Regions from separate parts of the Colwellia sp. 6M3 genome, predicted to be linked through region 3. Evidence: predicted binding sites of a transcription regulator. Region 3 holds the regulator's gene; each other region holds the start of a gene.
The links. The regulator sigma-54, encoded in region 3, starts transcription at its own class of promoters, with help from an activator protein. The targets are predictions, from matches to a motif close to GTTGGCACGNNNNTNGNNT.

Region 1 (4,455 bases), on a different contig from region 3:
TATCGACTCAGACAGTAAACTTGCTCAAGCTACTTATAGAGAATTACTGGTTATATATCCCAATAATATTCAGTACCTAAATAACTTGGCTTGGATACACCTTAAAAACAATCAAAGTGAAGATGCTTATGTAATTGTATCTAAGGCGCTGAAGTTACAACCAGAAAACCCATCAGTTTTAGATACCGCGGCTTTGATACAGTTGGAAAGGGGTAATATAGATATAGCTCAACAATTAATTAAAAAGGCTTATTTATTAGCACCCTATGATAACGATATAAAGCTGCATTATTTGTCAATTACCAAGTAGTAAAGTTAATCTTTATTGTTTTACTCCAATGAACCTTCAAATTTCCCATTCTGATCTGGGTTAACGCATAAAAATAAAACACCTGATGTGCTCCATCATGTGTTTTATTTTTATGTGTCCTTTGTTGGTTATATATCATCACAGAGTCCCTCAATCCCTCAACCATTTTCGTTGTATCTTTTTATGTCTTTGCGCTTTACCATTAAGTAAGTATTAATTCTTCGGTATGCCTTTGATGCGCTCAGTTAGCGTGCTTTTAACACAATAGTCATTGTCGGGCATCAATCAATTGATATAGAGTTTCTGGAAGAGTTTCAGGTTTTAGTATTGGTTTGAGCGATACCAGCACCTTTTCTAATGGAGTACTAATACATTATTTGTTTTTCTATTTTTCGGCTTTTTCAATGTGGTACTTTACAGAGTTGCACTTAATTTAAAGCGAGGAAGTAATTTTTGAGTACGTTTAGTGGTTCACTCCAAGAACTTACCAATTAATTGCTGGGTAAGTGTCAATCTTATTTAGGGGCGGGTCAGTATTTAGACAAAAAAAAGCCTTCATCAAGAAGGCTTTTATGGTCACTTAAATATAATTAAGATTTACGACGACGAGCTGCACCAGCTAAACCTAGTAAACCAAGGCCAAGAATAGCAATTGAAGAAGGCTCTGGAACATTAAACGCTATTTGACCGTTTAAGTCAGTTGTACGAGTTGCGCTTGTAGTATCACCGTTGTATGGAGCGTTTGGCGTTGCAATTGAAAAGTCAAAGTCCCAAGTTACATTTGCAGTAGTCGTATCAGCCCAAATGTCATAAAAGTTGGTAAAACCATTAGAAGCAACAGAGCTTTCGAAGAAAGTAGTAGCATCTGCAGCTGTGTTACCTTGGTCTGTTGCATTAGCATACCAAGAGTAATCTACAATACCCGACATATTAACGTTAGCTGGTTCAACTTGTCCACCACCAACTAAAAGACGAGCCATTTGTTCTGTGTTGCCAGTGCTTTGTTCTACATAAAAAAGATCAACATAACCTGCGGCATTAAAGTTAGGGAAGCCCATAGTGTAACCACCAGTCAAACCTGTATATACTACATTTAAGAACCAAGTTGAATTGAAACCAGAGTTAAAAACACCATTTTGTCCGCCAGGTAATAAACTAGTAACTACACCAGTACCTGCTTCTGTAAATGTAGAGGTAGGAATTGTAGGCTGACATTCAGTACCTGAACAAGTACCACCAGCAAGAGTAGAAGTAGCCTGAAGGTTAACCTGTAGTTCAGTCGCAGCACCTGTAGTACCAGTAGTACCAGAATTAATAATTACGTTTGCGTTTGCAAAAGTACCAACAGAAGCCACGGCTGCTGTACACAATAATTTAGTAAATGTTTTCATTTTAAATCCTTTAAAGTTGTAGCAACTTATCGTTAGTTATTTGTTTCTGAGTTGAATAATGCAACTAAGGTGCCATGTTTTTAAGTTGCTGTTTTGTTTGTTTATTATATTTCAGTTGAAGTGATGTAAGCATGTAGTGTAAAAATATCTGACACTGTTATGTGATTTTAACAACACTTGCGATTACCTTGGTGGTAGTAGTAAACCTTTATTTCATTTAGCTAGGCGTAAATAAATTTATCTCGTTATTATCTTAATGGTATAAATTATGTCTAGCAATAAACAGGTTATTGTCCCGGTGAATATAATTCACTCTAATTAACCACTACATTATTAATATTGCCAAAGGCTATTTTAATACAATTTTTTTGACGATATGAAACATTATTCTTGGGATGAGACCCCCATTACCAAATGGTAGCCATGTTTTTTTAAATTTGTTTCGGTAAGCATCAAAGTGTAACCCATAAGGTGCTGCAATTATTTCTCCGCGCGCTAATAAAATTTTCAACGCGTATGTTTCTGCTATGCCTGCGCAAAGATTAACTGCCATAGGCGTTGATGGACCACGTTTTTCTTTAAAGTTTACTCGGCTGTTATCTACTAGGTAAGGGCGTTGTAACATTGCAGGAGATAGGCCTACTAGGAATTGAATAAGTTGTTCATCTTCAGTTTGCTTGTCTTCAAAACGAAAATATTCTTCGTAAGACATTTTGCCGGGCATAAAACATAGAAATGCAGCTCCCATGCCGAGCGGTGCGGCAGTAATTACTGGGATGTTTTTTTCATAACATTTTTTAAACACTGTTTTTCTTGCTTGCAAAGCAAAAAAGTCTAAGGCATCAACATACAGATCAACACCTTCAAGAAATTCGTCAACGTTATGTTCAAAAATGCCTTCAGGAAAGCACTTTATATTTGCTTCAGGGTTTATATCAAGCGCCATACGCTGCATAACATCAACTTTTTGCTCACCTAGGGTCGACATAAATGCGCCGGATTGACGATTAAAGTTATGTACTTCAAAATCATCAAAGTCAGAAATGTAAAAATTTCCGACACCTAGTCTAGCTAATGTCAGTAAATGTACACCACCGACACCACCGGCACCTGCTATGGCTACTTTTTTCCCTCTAAGAGTTTGTTGTTCTTCTTCTGTAACCCAGCCAATATTTCTCGAAAAGGCTTTTTCATAGTTAAACATTAACATTCCTTTTAAGCTTGTAATGACGTGAACAACTGAAAGAATAAACTATATTCTATAAGCGATGTAATAAATATACACCCAGATAAGTGTATTGTATAAGTGTTGATTATTTAAATTTCATTTTAAAAGAGAAATTAATGCTTTATTATCATACTTTAATGAAGATGCTATTAAACCCAAAACAGGAAGTTTAAATGAATTTTTCGAAATCAATAATCTGTGTAAGTGTTATTTTTGTTTTGTTTGCATGCTCTGACAATGAATCGGCGCAAACTTATATTGAACAAGCAGAGAAAGCTATAATTGAAAAGCAAAGTAATACGGCTATTATTTCATTAAAAAACGCACTTAAAGTTGATGATAAAAATGCTTATGCGAGGTTTTTACTCGGCCGATTATATTTAAGTACAGGCGATGCAGAAAACGCTGTTAAAGAGTTAGAACGCGCTAGTAAATTAAACTATTCTGTAGATCAAGTTATTCCTCTGTTGGCTCGAGCCTATATATTAACTGAATCAGACTTAGATGTTTTAGCATTGAACAAACAGGAAGAATTTTTATCTCAGTTAAGCCCGCAATATCTTGCATATAAAACACTAGCATCGTTACGAACTGGAGATAATGAGTTAGCTCAAGCATCGGTGGATACTGCGCTGTCTTTTTCTCAAGCAGATAATTACAGTATGTTGGCAAGTGCTTATTTAGAATTTTCGAAACAAAATATTCAACAGGCAAGAACGTTAGTTGAGCGCATATTAATTGCAAATCCGGGTAATGTTGATGCACTGATGTTGCAAGGTCAAATTGCAACAGTTGAACAAGATTATACTTTGGCGGTGAATAGCTTTCAAGAATATCAAGAAATGCAGCCCAATTCTGGCAAAGTACAGCTATTTATTGCCGATGCGCTGTTAAAAAATGGCCAGTTTAAAGCAGCAGAAGAAATTGCAGATACTATTTTAGCTAGGGTGCCGACACAGCCTTTTTTACAATATATTAAGGCAACAGTACGTTTTGAAGATAAAGATTATGTAGCAGCAAGCCGCTTTGCTGTTCAATCGTTAAATTCTGGGTTTAACTCTTTTAGCTTAAAACTAGTGGCTGGAGCAAGTGCGTTTTATTTAAAAAACTATGAACAAAGTGTTAATTATTTAACAGATTTAATGCCTTACATTTCAGATGAACATCCCGCTAAAAGAATGCTCGCGGTGAGCCAATTACAGTTAGGCTTTATTGATGATATTAGCGAAACATTGAGTGGCTACGATGTTAAAAATAAATTGAATGCTCAATTTTTGGCAACAATGAGTTATGAGCTACTTGAAGTCGGGGCATTGGAAGAAGCAAAAGAGATAGCCAATTATGCTTCAGGCTCAACCGATTTAACCGGTGAAGAAGCCGCAAGAGCTGGCGTGTTAAAGTTAATGATGAACGATCCGTCGGGCATTGAAAAACTAGAATTAGCTTTACAGATGAATCCAGAGTTAGTTTCTGCTGAGCTAACTTTAGCATTTGCGTCTATTGAATCAGGAGACTTATCTCGGGCA
Region 2 (4,455 bases), on a different contig from region 3:
TTTAGTTAATGCTCGGATGATAGGTATGCAATCACGTGTTGTTGTTGCAACTGCTCAGTCTTTTATTCCGGCTTGGGTTGTAGGCGATGACTTTAAAAATGATGATAATGTTAAAATGAAAGATGGCATGATCATACGTGACAGCGCAATGCTAGCTGATGATGCTCGTGCAATTGCTATACAGAAATAATACTCCAATGATGAGAATGACAATATCGAAGGTGAATATGAATACTTTACGCAATAATATCGCAATTTTTTTAAGTGCTATAGTTTTGAGCGCATGTTCTTCGGTGTTTGATAGACATGTTGAATGGCAAAATGTAAAGCCAGAGCAATTTCCTGTATTAACGGCTATTGGCCAAGCGCCAATTAGTTTGCAAAACTCAACACACAAAACACAACGTATGTTAATGGCAATGAAAGCATCAAAAATTGCTGCCTATGCCGAGCTTGCTGAACAAGTTTATGGGCAAAGTATTGATGGCAAAACCACTATGTCTAATTTAGTGGTAGATAACCAGCTACTAAAGGCTTCGGTACAAGGTATTATTCGTGGCGCTAAAGTTGTAAAAAGTTACCCTGTTGGTGACAGTTACACAACAGAGTTAAGCTTAGACTTTAAAGATGTATATGAAATTTATAATGCATCGTCTAACCGTCAAGAGATAAAGCATATCACTTATTATTAGCATTAGTGGCTGAAATTTATACCTAAAAATAAAAGTGCTTAAGCTTTTAACCCTAGGCTACTCAGCCCACCAGAGGTTTTTCCTTTGCTATCATAAGTCATTGATGACTTATTATGATTTTCTAATAAAGAGGTTTTCATTCGTTCAACTGAGAGTTGAGACTGATGAATGATTAAACCATTAATTTGGTTTTGTTTTTTACAGCGGACTAAACACGCTTCAATATCGGCTAACTCTGTGTCGAAATTACCAGCTAACTTTTCTTGTTTGAACTCAAAACTTTGTCCTATAGCATTGTCAATTTCTTGAATCGCTATCAGTAAGTTGTTTTTATCTGAGGTAATACTAATAAGTGCATCAGGGTTTTGTTTCTGAAGGACGTCTTTCTCTGTATTTAATAACGTTTCTAGTTGCATCAACTGAGATAACTGTTGAGAGATCAATTGTTGCGGTGTTATTTTTTCAGACACTTATTACTCCTTTACTTCTTACGAGTTAGTTGAGATCAAATTCAAAGTTAGCAATACTCGCTGCCAGTTTTTCTGGGTTAACTTTATAATCACCAGATGCAATAGCATCTTTTAATTCAGCTATTTTTTTCTGGTTTAGCACTGGTGAGTCAGCTGCTTTTTTTTGCAACTCAGTCATCTGTTTTGCTTGTGGGGTAATTGACACCGAATCGCGCGGTGCTAATTTAGCTTGTTGCGATGTATTTGCATTTTCGCTAACTTGCTGTTTAGTTTGAACTTGTTGCTTTACTTGGTTGGTGTTACTCAAGTTATTGATATTAATAGCCATTATTGTATCCTACTTACAACAGTTATTGGTTTCTAACCTTTTATCGGCAAAACAGCAGAAAACTTAAGCAATTATTATAAATTAATTACGACTTGGTTAATAGCGCTAACTTGCCCTTGAACAATTCGTCCAGATTGCTTATTTCGCACGGATATAATTTCACCTAAGCTGCCGTCGTCTAACGCAACGCCAAACGACTTAATCTCAAAGCTATCTGACTTAGCAATGATATTCACAGGCTCATCTTTACAAACAAAGCAGGTGTTTTTATTTGTTATAACGCTACCTTGAGATAAATTTCTTTTGGTGCGCACACCAGTGGCAAGGCTTGGATCTGTCATCACTGCCCCTCGAATTTGCCCTGAGTCTTTAAATATAAGTTCTATATTACTTTGACTGAGTAAAGTACCTTTGCTGACGCGCATTCGTGTCACTACAACAGGCACTATTGTTTGAATTTTTACCGGTATATATAAATACCAAGAATTTTCGTCGGAACAAACAATTTTAACATTTACGTTTCTACCGTTATGGTTTTCAGGTATATTTGCCGTTAATGGTGACACACAAGATTGTAATGAAATGCGAGGATCTATTTCAGATACTTCGACATTTAGCTTTCCTTGAGCAGGTAAACTCACGTTATTCTCGACATGTTTTTTGATGAAGTTATAGAGATACTCCCGATCAAACGTCATGGCTGAACTCGAATTAACTATGGCTATGTATATAAGGGCTATTGTTAATATTATCTTTAATTGGCTCATAATTTCTTATTTGAATGCTAGGGAAATAAAAATACTCGTCTAAGCTTAATTTAGTTAACTAAAATCAACTCAACTTAAATTAATATACATAACGTCAAAGTATTTACGTTATGCACAGACATTAGTGGTTTTAATGATTGTACAATCAAGAATCGTGCCTTTGTTATATTTGCAATGGCATACCAAAGAGGTTTCTTATGACAGGCATACTAGACTCAGTTAATCAGCGCACTCAATTAGTCGGACAAAACCGATTGGAGTTGTTGCTATTTAAACTTAATGGGCGGCATCGCTTTGGCATTAATGTTTTTAAAGTACGTGAAGTCATGCCTTGTCCTAGACTGACTTTATTACCCAAACAAGATAAGGTTATTAAAGGCGTTGCTCACATTCGTGGCCAAACTATTTCTATTATTGATTTAAGTAAAGCTACTGGTGGCCCGGAGATTGAGCAAACAGAAGATAGCTTTGTCATTATTGCTGAATATAATCGCAGCGTGCAGGGCTTTCTTGTTGCCGGTGTTGAGCGTATTGTGACCGTGAGTTGGAAAAATATGATGCCACCGCCAGAAGGGGCAGGAAAATCAAGCTACCTAACGGCAGTTACTGAAATTGACAACGAAATGGTCTCTATTCTTGATGTTGAAAAAATCCTCAATGAAATCAACCCAATTTCAACAGAGTTAAGTGAAGGTATTGCTGATGCAACGGTGGGCGAAAAAATTGGTGAGCGAGTCATTATGATCGCCGATGATTCAACCGTGGCGCGCAACCAAGTCAAACGTGCGCTTGAATCTTTAGGTTTAACTATGTTGTTAGCCAAAAATGGTCAAGATGCACTTGATCAATTACAAACAATTGCTGACGGGTGTCAAAATAGTATCACCGAAAAAGTCGCTTTGTTAATTTCTGATATTGAAATGCCGGAAATGGATGGTTATACGCTGACAGCAGAAATTAAGCAAAATGATCGCATGAAAAATATGCCTGTTATTTTACACACCTCACTCAGTGGTGTTTTTAATAATGCTATGGTAGAAAAAGTTGGGGCTGAAGATTTTATTCCTAAATTTCATCCTGACGAGTTAGCTACTGCGGTTAAAAAGTGGTTAAAACATGATGAAACTTCTTAATGTTTGTTTGCATTCTTTAGATAAGGTGGATAATAACTAGTGTTAACTAAGCAACTCGATGATAAAAGTTATCATCAGTTTAGAATATTTCTAGAGCAGCAATGCGGTATTGTTTTAGGTGAAAGTAAACAGTACTTGGTAAAAAGTCGCCTAGCACCACTGATGGCAAAATTTGATGTTGCGTCTTTGTCTGATTTAGTAGCGCAAACGCTTAATCCGGTTAAACGGCAACTGCGGGCATCAGTTATTGACGCCATGACCACCAATGAAACCTTATGGTTTCGTGACGACTATCCTTTCGAACTTTTGAAAAAGAAAATCCTGCCAGAATTTAAAGGCCAACAAACACAATTAAAAATTTGGTCAGCGGCAAGCTCATCAGGACAAGAACCTTATTCAATTGCTATGGCGGTTTATGAATTTCAACAAAATAACCCCGGCGCATTTCCTGGTGGTGTTCAAATTATTGGCACTGATATCTCTAACACCATGTTAGAACATTGCAAGTATGCTCATTATGATAATTTAGCCCTCTCACGAGGTTTATCTTTAGAGCGTAAAAAACAATTTTTTGAAGCCGGTGATAATGGTATGCTGAAGGTGAAAGACTTCATTAAAAACATGGTCAGCTTTCGCCAAATTAACTTATTAAATAGTTATAGTTTAATGGGGCGTTTTGATTTGGTTTTCTGCCGTAACGTCTTGATTTACTTCTCTCCTGAGTTAAAGTCAAAAATAATTTCACAAATCCACAGTACGTTAAATAAGGACCGTTATTTATTTCTTGGCGCCTCGGAATCGCTTTCAGGTATTAGCCAAGATTTTAATATGATCCGTTGTAATCCTGGCATCGTTTACCAAAAAAAATAACCTCTCTATAAATCTCTGGCATAAATCTTGAATAAATACCTTCATTCATACGGAGGTATTTTTTTATGGCTATTAGTTTTGAAAAAGCATTTGGCATTTACCCGCAAAGTTTACAAATACGTGCACAACGTGCGGAGCTTATTGCCGGCAATATTGCCAATGCCGATACACCCGGCTACAAAGCCAAAGGAATGG
Region 3 (4,455 bases):
AATATTCAGTTATATTGATAATGTCATTATCTCTCAAGGTTCGCTGACAATTAATGCCGAACTCGTACAGGTGATAACTCAAGATAAAAGCAATAATAAAATTTATATTGCGAAAGGTTCTCCTGCGACATTTGAGCAAACGCTGCAAGATGGTAGCCCTATCAATTTACAAGCCAATGAAATTCGTTATGAACCTGATTTGAATACGGTTGTTATTTCAGGTAATGCTTTGTTACGCCAAGAAGGTAGTGAAGTAAGTGGCAGTAAAATCACCTATAACTTCGAGACTGAATATGTCAATGCCGAAAGCTTAGAAAATGCTAAGGTTGAAACAGTATTGCAGCCAAAAAATAAAACTGAACCGCCAAAAAAATCTAAGGACAAGCAAGAGTAAATGTCTACTTCAACATTATCAGCCATTGGCCTTGCAAAAGCCTACAAAGGCAGAAAAGTCGTTAAAAACGTTAGTATGAAGGTTTCTGCTGGACAAATTGTTGGCTTATTAGGACCAAATGGCGCGGGTAAAACCACTTCGTTTTACATGATCGTTGGCTTAGTTAATAACGACAGTGGCTCAATTATTTTAAATGACGAAGATTTAACCTTATTGCCCATGCATGAACGTGCCCGCAAAGGTATTGGTTATCTACCTCAAGAAGCTTCAATTTTTCGCAAACTAACGGTTTATGACAACATAATGGCGATTTTACAAACCCGTAAAACGCTAACCGACGTTGAAAGAGAAGAAAAACTTGAGCATTTATTAGAAGAATTTAACATTGGTCATATCAAAGACAACCTCGGCATGAGCCTGTCTGGTGGTGAACGTCGACGAGTTGAAATAGCGCGAGCTTTAGCTGCAGATCCTAAATTTATTCTCCTTGATGAACCTTTTGCTGGTGTTGATCCAATTTCGGTAGGTGATATAAAAAAAATTATCCTACACTTAAAAGAACGTGGCATAGGTATCTTAATTACCGACCATAATGTACGTGAAACCCTCGATGTCTGTGAGCACGCCTATATTGTTAGTCACGGCGAGCTTATTGCCGAAGGTAACTCTACTGAAATACTTGCAAATCAACACGTAAGAGATGTATACCTTGGTGAACAATTCACGCTATAGTGAATAACAGACTTACTCGGTAACATACTAATGTACTTGAACAGGGAAAAGAAAACGTAAATGCGTCCTACTCTGCAACTCCGTATCGGACAACAATTAACGATGACCCCGCAATTGCAGCAGGCTATCAAGCTGTTGCAATTATCGACCTTGGATTTACAACAAGAAATTCAAGAAGCTCTTGAAAGTAACCCTTTACTTGAAGTTGATGAATCTCCCGACAACAATTCAGAAAACACCCCTGACAATTTAGAAGAAGCATACTCCGCTGGTATTGGCGATAGCGTAGAAATATCCTCAGATGGCAGCGAAGATTCTGCACCGACTATTGATGAAATAAGTTCATCAGAAGGCTTAGCAAAAACTGACATACCCGAAGAATTAAATAGTGATACAACGTGGGATGACAACTTTAGTGCCAGTGCGAGCAGTGGCGGTGTTGGTCATGCATCAGAAGATTATACCTATCAGGGTGAAACAAAAGACTCCTTACAAGACCATCTTATTTGGCAAATGGAACTAACACCATTTAGCGATACCGATAGAACAATTGCTATCGCTATTATTGAAGCTATAGATGATGCCGGCTACCTAACAGTTTCTGCAGACGAGATATTAGAAAGCGTAGGCATTGATGGTGTTGAACTTGATGAAATTGAAGTAGTGCTTAAACGGATTAACGTTTTTGATCCGGTGGGCGTAGCGGCTCGTTCAATTCCAGAGTGTTTACTTATTCAGCTCAACCAATTTTCAAAAGATACGCCTTGGCTCGCTGAAAGTAAGTTAGCGGTAACTGAGCATATCGAATTATTGGGTAATCGCGATTATCGCCAATTGATGCGAAAGTTACGCATTAAAGAAGACCAATTACGTGAAGTTATTCGCTTAATACAATCATTAGACCCTCGCCCGGGCGATAGTGTTATCAAGAGTGAAGAACAGTATGTTATTCCTGACGTGTCGGTTGAAAAGAAAAATGGTCGCTGGACTGTAGAGCTAAACCCAGACACAGCACCTAAGTTATCAGTAAATCAACAATATGCTGCCATGTCTCGCTCGATGAAATCATCAGCAGACAGTCAATTTATTCGCTCGAACTTGCAAGAAGCTAAATGGTTTATCAAAAGCCTTGAAAGCAGGAACGATACCTTGTTAAAAGTGTCCAATTGTATTGTACAGCGCCAGCAGGGTTTCTTTGAACATGGCCCTGAAGCTATGCGACCTATGGTTTTAAATGATATTGCCGAAGCGGTAGATATGCACGAATCGACTATTTCTCGTGTTACTACACAAAAGTATATGCATACACCCAGAGGCATTTTTGAGCTTAAATACTTCTTCTCTAGCCATGTAAGTACTGAAAATGGTGGTGAATGCTCATCAACCGCTATTCGTGAGTTAATTAAAAAACTTGTTGCCGCCGAAATACCCGCAAAGCCATTAAGCGACAGTAAAATCGCCGATATCTTGGCCGAACAAGGCATTAAAGTAGCAAGACGCACTATTGCCAAGTATCGAGAGTCACTCTCTATACCGCCGTCAAATCAACGTAAAAGCCTATTGTAGGCAGTCTTAATCACCAAAAAAGAGGAATGAAGCTTATGCAAATTAATCTTACTGGACACCATGTCGATGTTACCGACTCATTACGTGATTATGTTAATGCTAAATTTGAAAAAATAGAGCGCCACTTTGAACACATTAATAATGTACATGTGGTACTAACGGTTGAAAAATTGAACCAGATCGCTGAATCTACTGTGCATTTAACGGGCTCTGAGGTTCACGCTAAGGCTGAACATAACGATATGTACGCATCAATTGATGCATTAATTGATAAATTAGATCGCCAAATTTTGAAATACAAAGGCAAAATCAACAAGCATTAGCGCCAAGTCGCTTTAGGTTTTATAAGTTTATGAAGTTGCAAGATATCCTAACCCCGGAATGCACTATTTGTGCAGCACCGGGTTCCAGTAAAAAACGTATTCTAGAATACTTAAGTAGTCTGGCCGCTGAAAAATTGGTTGAACACGATACTTTTCAGCTACTAGAAAGCCTAGTTAAGCGCGAAAGAATGGGTTCTACCGGCATAGGAAATGGCATAGCGATACCGCATGGACGTTTAGATAATTCTACCCAACCCATTGCGGTGGTTATTACCACAGAAGAGCCGATAGATTTTGATGCGATAGATAATCGTCCTGTGGACATTTTTATTGCTTTATTTGTGCCCGAAAATGAATGCCAAAATCACCTGTGTACATTACAAAGTATCGCAAAAATTTTTCGTGAAAAACAATTTTGCAAACAAGTGCGTAAATGCCAAAGTAACCAAGAGCTGTTTCAGCTAATCCAACAGGCGAGTTAAGTCCCCATGAAGTTAATTATAGTCAGTGGTCGTTCAGGATCAGGTAAAAGTGTTGCATTACGCGTATTAGAAGATCTGGGCTACTATTGTGTAGATAACATACCGGTTAATTTGTTACCCGCTTTAATTCATACCGTCATTAATGATTATGAAAATGTTGCCGTCAGCCTAGATGTTCGAAACCTACCTGCTGATCCTAACGATGTACCCGAAATTATAGAATACTTACCTAATGCAGTAGAGTTAAGTTTACTTTATTTAGATGCCGACGATAGTGACCTTATCCGTCGTTTCAGCGAGACACGACGCTTACATCCGCTAATTAGACAAAATATAGCCTTAGACCAAGCCATAGCCTTAGAAAAAAAGCTTCTTGAACCTATCGCAAGTCGCGCACATTTATATATCAACACTAGCCAACTATCACCACATCAGCTGGCCGACTTAGTTAGAGAGCGTATACTAGGTAAAAAATCGGGTTCTATGGTGGTTGTTTTTGAATCTTTTGGCTTTAAACATGGCGTACCACAAGATGCAGACTATGTATTTGATGCGCGATTTTTACCTAACCCATTTTGGGATAAAGAACTTAAGGGCTTCACCGGATTAGATAAACCTGTGCAAGATTTCCTTGCTAGCCAACCTATTGTGACAAAGTTTATTTGGCAAATAAATAGCTTCATGATGACCTGGTTACCGCATCTAGAACGAAATAATCGCAGTTATATTACTATAGCGGTTGGTTGTACCGGCGGTATGCATCGCTCTGTATATATCACCGAATTACTCGCAAATAATATGCGTAAAGAACGTAAAGACGTGCAGTCTCGTCATCGCGATTTACCTGTTGCCACAACGTAACTTGCTATGAGCACACAAGCCAGCCGTTATGTTCTCATCATCAACAAGCTTGGGCTTCATGCCCGAGCGGCTTCTAAACTCGCACAATTAAGTCAAA
Region 4 (4,455 bases), on a different contig from region 3:
TCATCAAGAAAATCACGGTCATGCGAAATAAGTACTAGGGTGCCGGTGAACCTTTTCAGCCAGCGCTGTAGCCAAATAACTGCGTCTAAATCTAAATGGTTGGTGGGCTCATCCAGTAATAATAAATCAGCACGACTTATCAAAGCTTGGGCTAAGTTTAAGCGCATTCTCCAACCACCAGAAAATGACTTTACTGGGTTTGCTAGTTGTTCTTGTACAAAACCTAAACCGTGTAATAACTCGCCTGCTCGTGCTGGTAAACTGTAGCCATTAACGGTGTCAATTTGGTTGATAATGGTTGCTTCAAGAGTCCCGTTATCGTCAGCGCGTGCTTGATCTAATTTGGCTTCTAATTGTCGGAATTCAATATCTCCATCCATAACATAATCTAAAGCCGATCGATCGAGCGCTGGCGTTTCTTGCTTAACGGTAGCAATTTTCCAGCTTGTTGGCATAGAAAGGTTACCCATATCAGCAGGTAGTGCACCTAATAAGCTCGCGAATAAAGAAGATTTTCCACAGCCGTTCGCCCCAACAAGCCCAACCTTATGATTTGGATGTATAGTAAAACTTGATGATTTTATGAGGTATTTTGCGCCTCGGGCTAAACTTAAATCTGTAGCTATGATCATTTATCGTGTCTCATTTTAATGCAGGTTGCTATTGTCGCTTTTCCTTAGGGGGTTGTTCAAGGTAAAATAGAAGCACTGAGCAGATATCTTGCTAAATCTAATTAAATATTTAATAAAATTGAGTGAAAAAGTGAAAAAACGATTTATAGCCGGAGCAACATGCCCAAAATGTAAAGAAATGGACACCATGGGACTCGTTAAGGAGCATGGAGTTGAAACCGTAACTTGTGTAAGTTGTGGGCACCAAATGTCGCAACCTGAAGAGCATGTAGTGCAAGAAGTTAGACCAAATGAGCAAGTTATTGGGATTTTTAAACAAGAGTAACTTTTCTTGCATTGTTAACAGTACTTTTAGCTAGGCTTGATAATATCAGCGTTATCAGACAAAAAGCGTTGTGCTGTCATGTGCAAAAGTTATGGAATAATTAGTAGGGTGACATCAAAAGTGACGAGAATAAATTACGGCATTTGAAAAGCGTTAACACTCAAAATTAAAAAGTTAACCTAAGCACTAAACAGGTTAACTTTTATATACTTATTAGAATCTTACGCACTGGTATTAATAATAGAGTCACTTTCTTCAAGATCAAATTTTTCAAAAACTTTCGCTAATATTGACTGTTTGTTTTCATCACTCAGACTATTGCCATTATTAGATGCTAGAGTTTCTTCTAGTAACTCAGATAGGTAATCCACCATTGAAGTAATTTCTTCTGTGCTTTGTTTTGGCGGCGGGGGTGGCGGTGGTCTACTACCTTCAGAAACATTGGCGAGTTCACCTATGCTTTTGGCGTCAAAACCTGCGCTAGATAATGCTTTTTCAAGTGCAGCACCCGGTTGAATATTAGCTTGTGAAAATGTTTCTATAATACTCAAAGCATCTTCTTGACTAAGGTTTTCAGTATCAAATTCAGATAAGGTCTCAGAAATTAACGACTGCTGATCTGCGGTTAAACTTTGCTCTGTTCTAGCGGGCGGGGGCGGCATTGAACTGCCCAAATTAGTTGTATTAATCAATTTATTTTCCTTAGCGCTTTTGTTTAGCCGGTGGGCGGTGGTTTTTAAACTCTGTTTTACTAATAACACCGTTACTATCGCTGTCGATATCATCAAAAATGCTTTGATGATCACCATTTGGCAAATCTTGCTGAGAAAATTCGTCAAAGTCGACTTCATCATCGCCATTAATATCTATTGATGAAAAAGCGGGTGGAGGTCCTGGTCGGCCTCGGTTTTGTTCTTGTGCTTGTGCCGGAGTTTGACTAAATATAACGAATAGTAACGCCGTGGCTAATACGGTTTTTGATTGCATATACATAATATGTTGTTAATCCTTATCCCAAATTCGGATATAAGGTTATCAACAGAAAATGCAAAAAATGTGCAAATAAAAAGAAAAGTCAGTTAAATTTTGTAACTTAAGCATTAAAGCATTAAAGCACTAAACGATAACCTGTACCGTAAACTGATTGTATCCAGTCTTTGCCATTACTAATGTCACTGAGTTTTTTACGTAATTTTTTTATGTGGCTATCAATGGTGCGATTATTGACGATACGATCATCTGAATACATATTTTGCATGAGTTGATCTCGGGTAAAAATACGTTCGGGTTTACCTGCTAAAGGTTTTAACAGTTGAAATTCAACAGAGGTAAGCGATACTTCGTGATGATGAAACGACACGGTAAGCCGATGTTCATCGAGTATCAGTATATCGGAAGTATTATCAAGTGTTTGTGTTCGTCTAAGTACCGCCTTCACTCTTGCAACGACTTCACGCGGGCTAAAGGGTTTGCAAATATAGTCATCAGCGCCTAACTCTAAACCGAGCAAACGGTCTATTTCTTCTACCTTAGCGGTCACCATCAAAATAGGGACATTTGAAAACTGCCTGATTTCTTTGCACAAATCTATACCATTTTTACCTGGGAGCATAATATCAAGCAATATAGCTTTCGGTTGATTTTTTTTAACCCAATCAATAACGTCATCACCATGATGAATTAAGTGCGGACTATATTCAGTAAGTGCAAAATAATCTGCCAGTAAATTAGCAAGTTTAACTTCATCTTCTACGATTAATATCGAATCTGGCATAGGTTTTCTCTAAGCTAAAGGTAAGGTAATGATAACCGCTAAACCGCCTGAAACAGACTTTTCAGCACTAATTTCTCCTTGGTGAGCGATAACAATATGCTGACAAATAGATAAGCCTAAGCCAAAGCCACCTGTTTCTCGATTTCTCGAATCTTCTACGCGATATAAATATTCAAATAAATGTACAAGATGCTGTTCATCAACACCAATGCCATTATCTTCAAACTTTATGGTAACAGTGCCTTTGTTATTTCCGGCTGAATTTTCTTCTAATTTATTAACCGTGACCGAAACGCTAAGTTCACTTGCTTTCGAGTATTTAATACAATTATTAATAATATTTTCAAATAATTGATAGAGCCTAGTTTTGTCAGCATAAATATTAACTTCTTTAGTATTTAATTCAAGCACAAGTGCAATTTTGGCATTTGATAAATAACCACGATACTTACCTGCTTCGTGCTGAATTAATTGCATTAAATCTTCATGTTGTTTGCGATAACCCATACCGCCGATATCAGTACTGGTTAGTTGATTTAAATCATCAATTAAACACTGTAAATGTTTTACTTCGTCATTAGCAGAAGCAATATTACTATGGGTTAAGGGTCTAACGTTGTCGAGCATGGCCTCTAACTCGCCACGTAGTATAGCGACAGGGGTACGTAATTCATGCGATATATTGGCTAACCAGCGTTTTCTTGCACTTTCATTTTTAGCGAGTGTTAATGCTAATTCATTGTAATCACGACTTAATTCATTGAGTTCATCTTTTCTGTTTAACTGAATTGATTGTTGATAATCGCCTTGGGTAAGTTTATGCATACCACGAGTAATGAGCTTAATCGGTTCAACAATATGTCGAGCAATAGGAAAGGTAACCAGCGCAACAAGGCTCATAACCAAAAAGGCAATTAGCCATAAATATTCTTGTTGTTGCTCAATAAACTCAACTTCATAACCTTGTGTGAGTTGATTACGTTTTGAAATAGCAAAAAAACCTACCACACGCCCCTCAACTTCGATAGCGACCTTTTTATACTCTAAAGTTGGCAGGTAAATGCCGACAACTACCGTTTCGTCAGCAGTTAGCAATGCGTAATGCGCTTCACCTTTGGGTGGTCGAGGAGGCATGTTATCAAAATTATTATGACGAGGAGGAGGCCTTTTCTCAGGCGAGCTCGGTTGAAAACGTGGTTTATTAAATGGCTTTCTGTCGCCTTTAGCAGGTCGGTGATTTTTTTCGACGTCAAAGTCACTGTCTGCAAGTTGTTGAGAAATTAATTGATGAAACCTGCGGTGTTCTCCGGTAATGGAGCGCCAATTATTTTCAACTTTATATTCATCAGCTAGTTGAGTTAGAACCGGTTGTAATGTTTCTACTTCTTTCGAAATAACATATTCAACCATGCCTTTATCAATGCTCCACTGCATTAGCGAAACCAAAACGGTAACTAATACCAAGCTAAAGCTAAAGAGAAAGAGAAAGAGTTTATTTTGAATTTTCATAGTACATTTATAATCTTAAAATTTGTTAAAAGCTCGGTTTTATTTCGACTAAAGCGAATTAAATTAAGCACATTAGAAAATGTAAAAAGCTTAAAATCAATGGGACTGAGTCAAAGTTCTAATATATAAGTAGGGATAACATATCAAAACAATGTGCAAAAAATATGCATTTTTTTAATTATTTTGATTACTATAATTTACATATAAAGACTAAA

Region 1: a site for sigma-54 is predicted at 1,760-1,778, ahead of H4J50_RS19695 (PEP-CTERM sorting domain-containing protein). Genes of this name have one in related genera too.
Region 2: a site for sigma-54 is predicted at 2,401-2,419, ahead of flgA (flagellar basal body P-ring formation chaperone FlgA). Genes of this name have one in related genera too.
Region 4: a site for sigma-54 is predicted at 2,003-2,021, ahead of H4J50_RS05285 (EF-hand domain-containing protein). Genes of this name have one in related genera too.

What each region holds. Positions count from the first base shown of each region.
Region 1 covers NZ_JACGWF010000074.1:2,532-6,986, reverse strand. The annotation lists gene prsT (XrtA/PEP-CTERM system TPR-repeat protein PrsT) at 1-310, shown strand, start outside; gene H4J50_RS19695 (PEP-CTERM sorting domain-containing protein) at 901-1,701, opposite strand; gene H4J50_RS14360 (ThiF family adenylyltransferase) at 2,051-2,905, opposite strand; gene prsT (XrtA/PEP-CTERM system TPR-repeat protein PrsT) at 3,103-4,455, shown strand, end outside.
Region 2 covers NZ_JACGWF010000006.1:61,235-65,689, forward strand. The annotation lists gene H4J50_RS02730 (FlgO family outer membrane protein) at 1-190, shown strand, start outside; gene H4J50_RS02735 (LPP20 family lipoprotein) at 228-692, shown strand; gene H4J50_RS02740 (flagella synthesis protein FlgN) at 731-1,162, opposite strand; gene flgM (flagellar biosynthesis anti-sigma factor FlgM) at 1,188-1,490, opposite strand; gene flgA (flagellar basal body P-ring formation chaperone FlgA) at 1,565-2,188, opposite strand; gene H4J50_RS02755 (chemotaxis protein) at 2,455-3,390, shown strand; gene H4J50_RS02760 (protein-glutamate O-methyltransferase CheR) at 3,430-4,260, shown strand; gene flgB (flagellar basal body rod protein FlgB) at 4,326-4,455, shown strand, end outside.
Region 3 covers NZ_JACGWF010000003.1:37,241-41,695, forward strand. The annotation lists gene lptA (lipopolysaccharide transport periplasmic protein LptA) at 1-394, shown strand, start outside; gene lptB (LPS export ABC transporter ATP-binding protein) at 395-1,126, shown strand; gene H4J50_RS01275 (RNA polymerase factor sigma-54) at 1,187-2,692, shown strand; gene hpf (ribosome hibernation promoting factor) at 2,728-3,015, shown strand; gene ptsN (PTS IIA-like nitrogen regulatory protein PtsN) at 3,045-3,497, shown strand; gene rapZ (RNase adapter RapZ) at 3,504-4,358, shown strand; gene H4J50_RS01295 (HPr family phosphocarrier protein) at 4,365-4,455, shown strand, end outside.
Region 4 covers NZ_JACGWF010000015.1:33,052-37,506, forward strand. The annotation lists gene H4J50_RS05270 (ATP-binding cassette domain-containing protein) at 1-632, opposite strand, end outside; gene H4J50_RS05275 (YheV family putative zinc ribbon protein) at 763-957, shown strand; gene H4J50_RS05280 (hypothetical protein) at 1,179-1,649, opposite strand; gene H4J50_RS05285 (EF-hand domain-containing protein) at 1,660-1,950, opposite strand; gene H4J50_RS05290 (response regulator) at 2,066-2,731, opposite strand; gene H4J50_RS05295 (ATP-binding protein) at 2,741-4,165, opposite strand.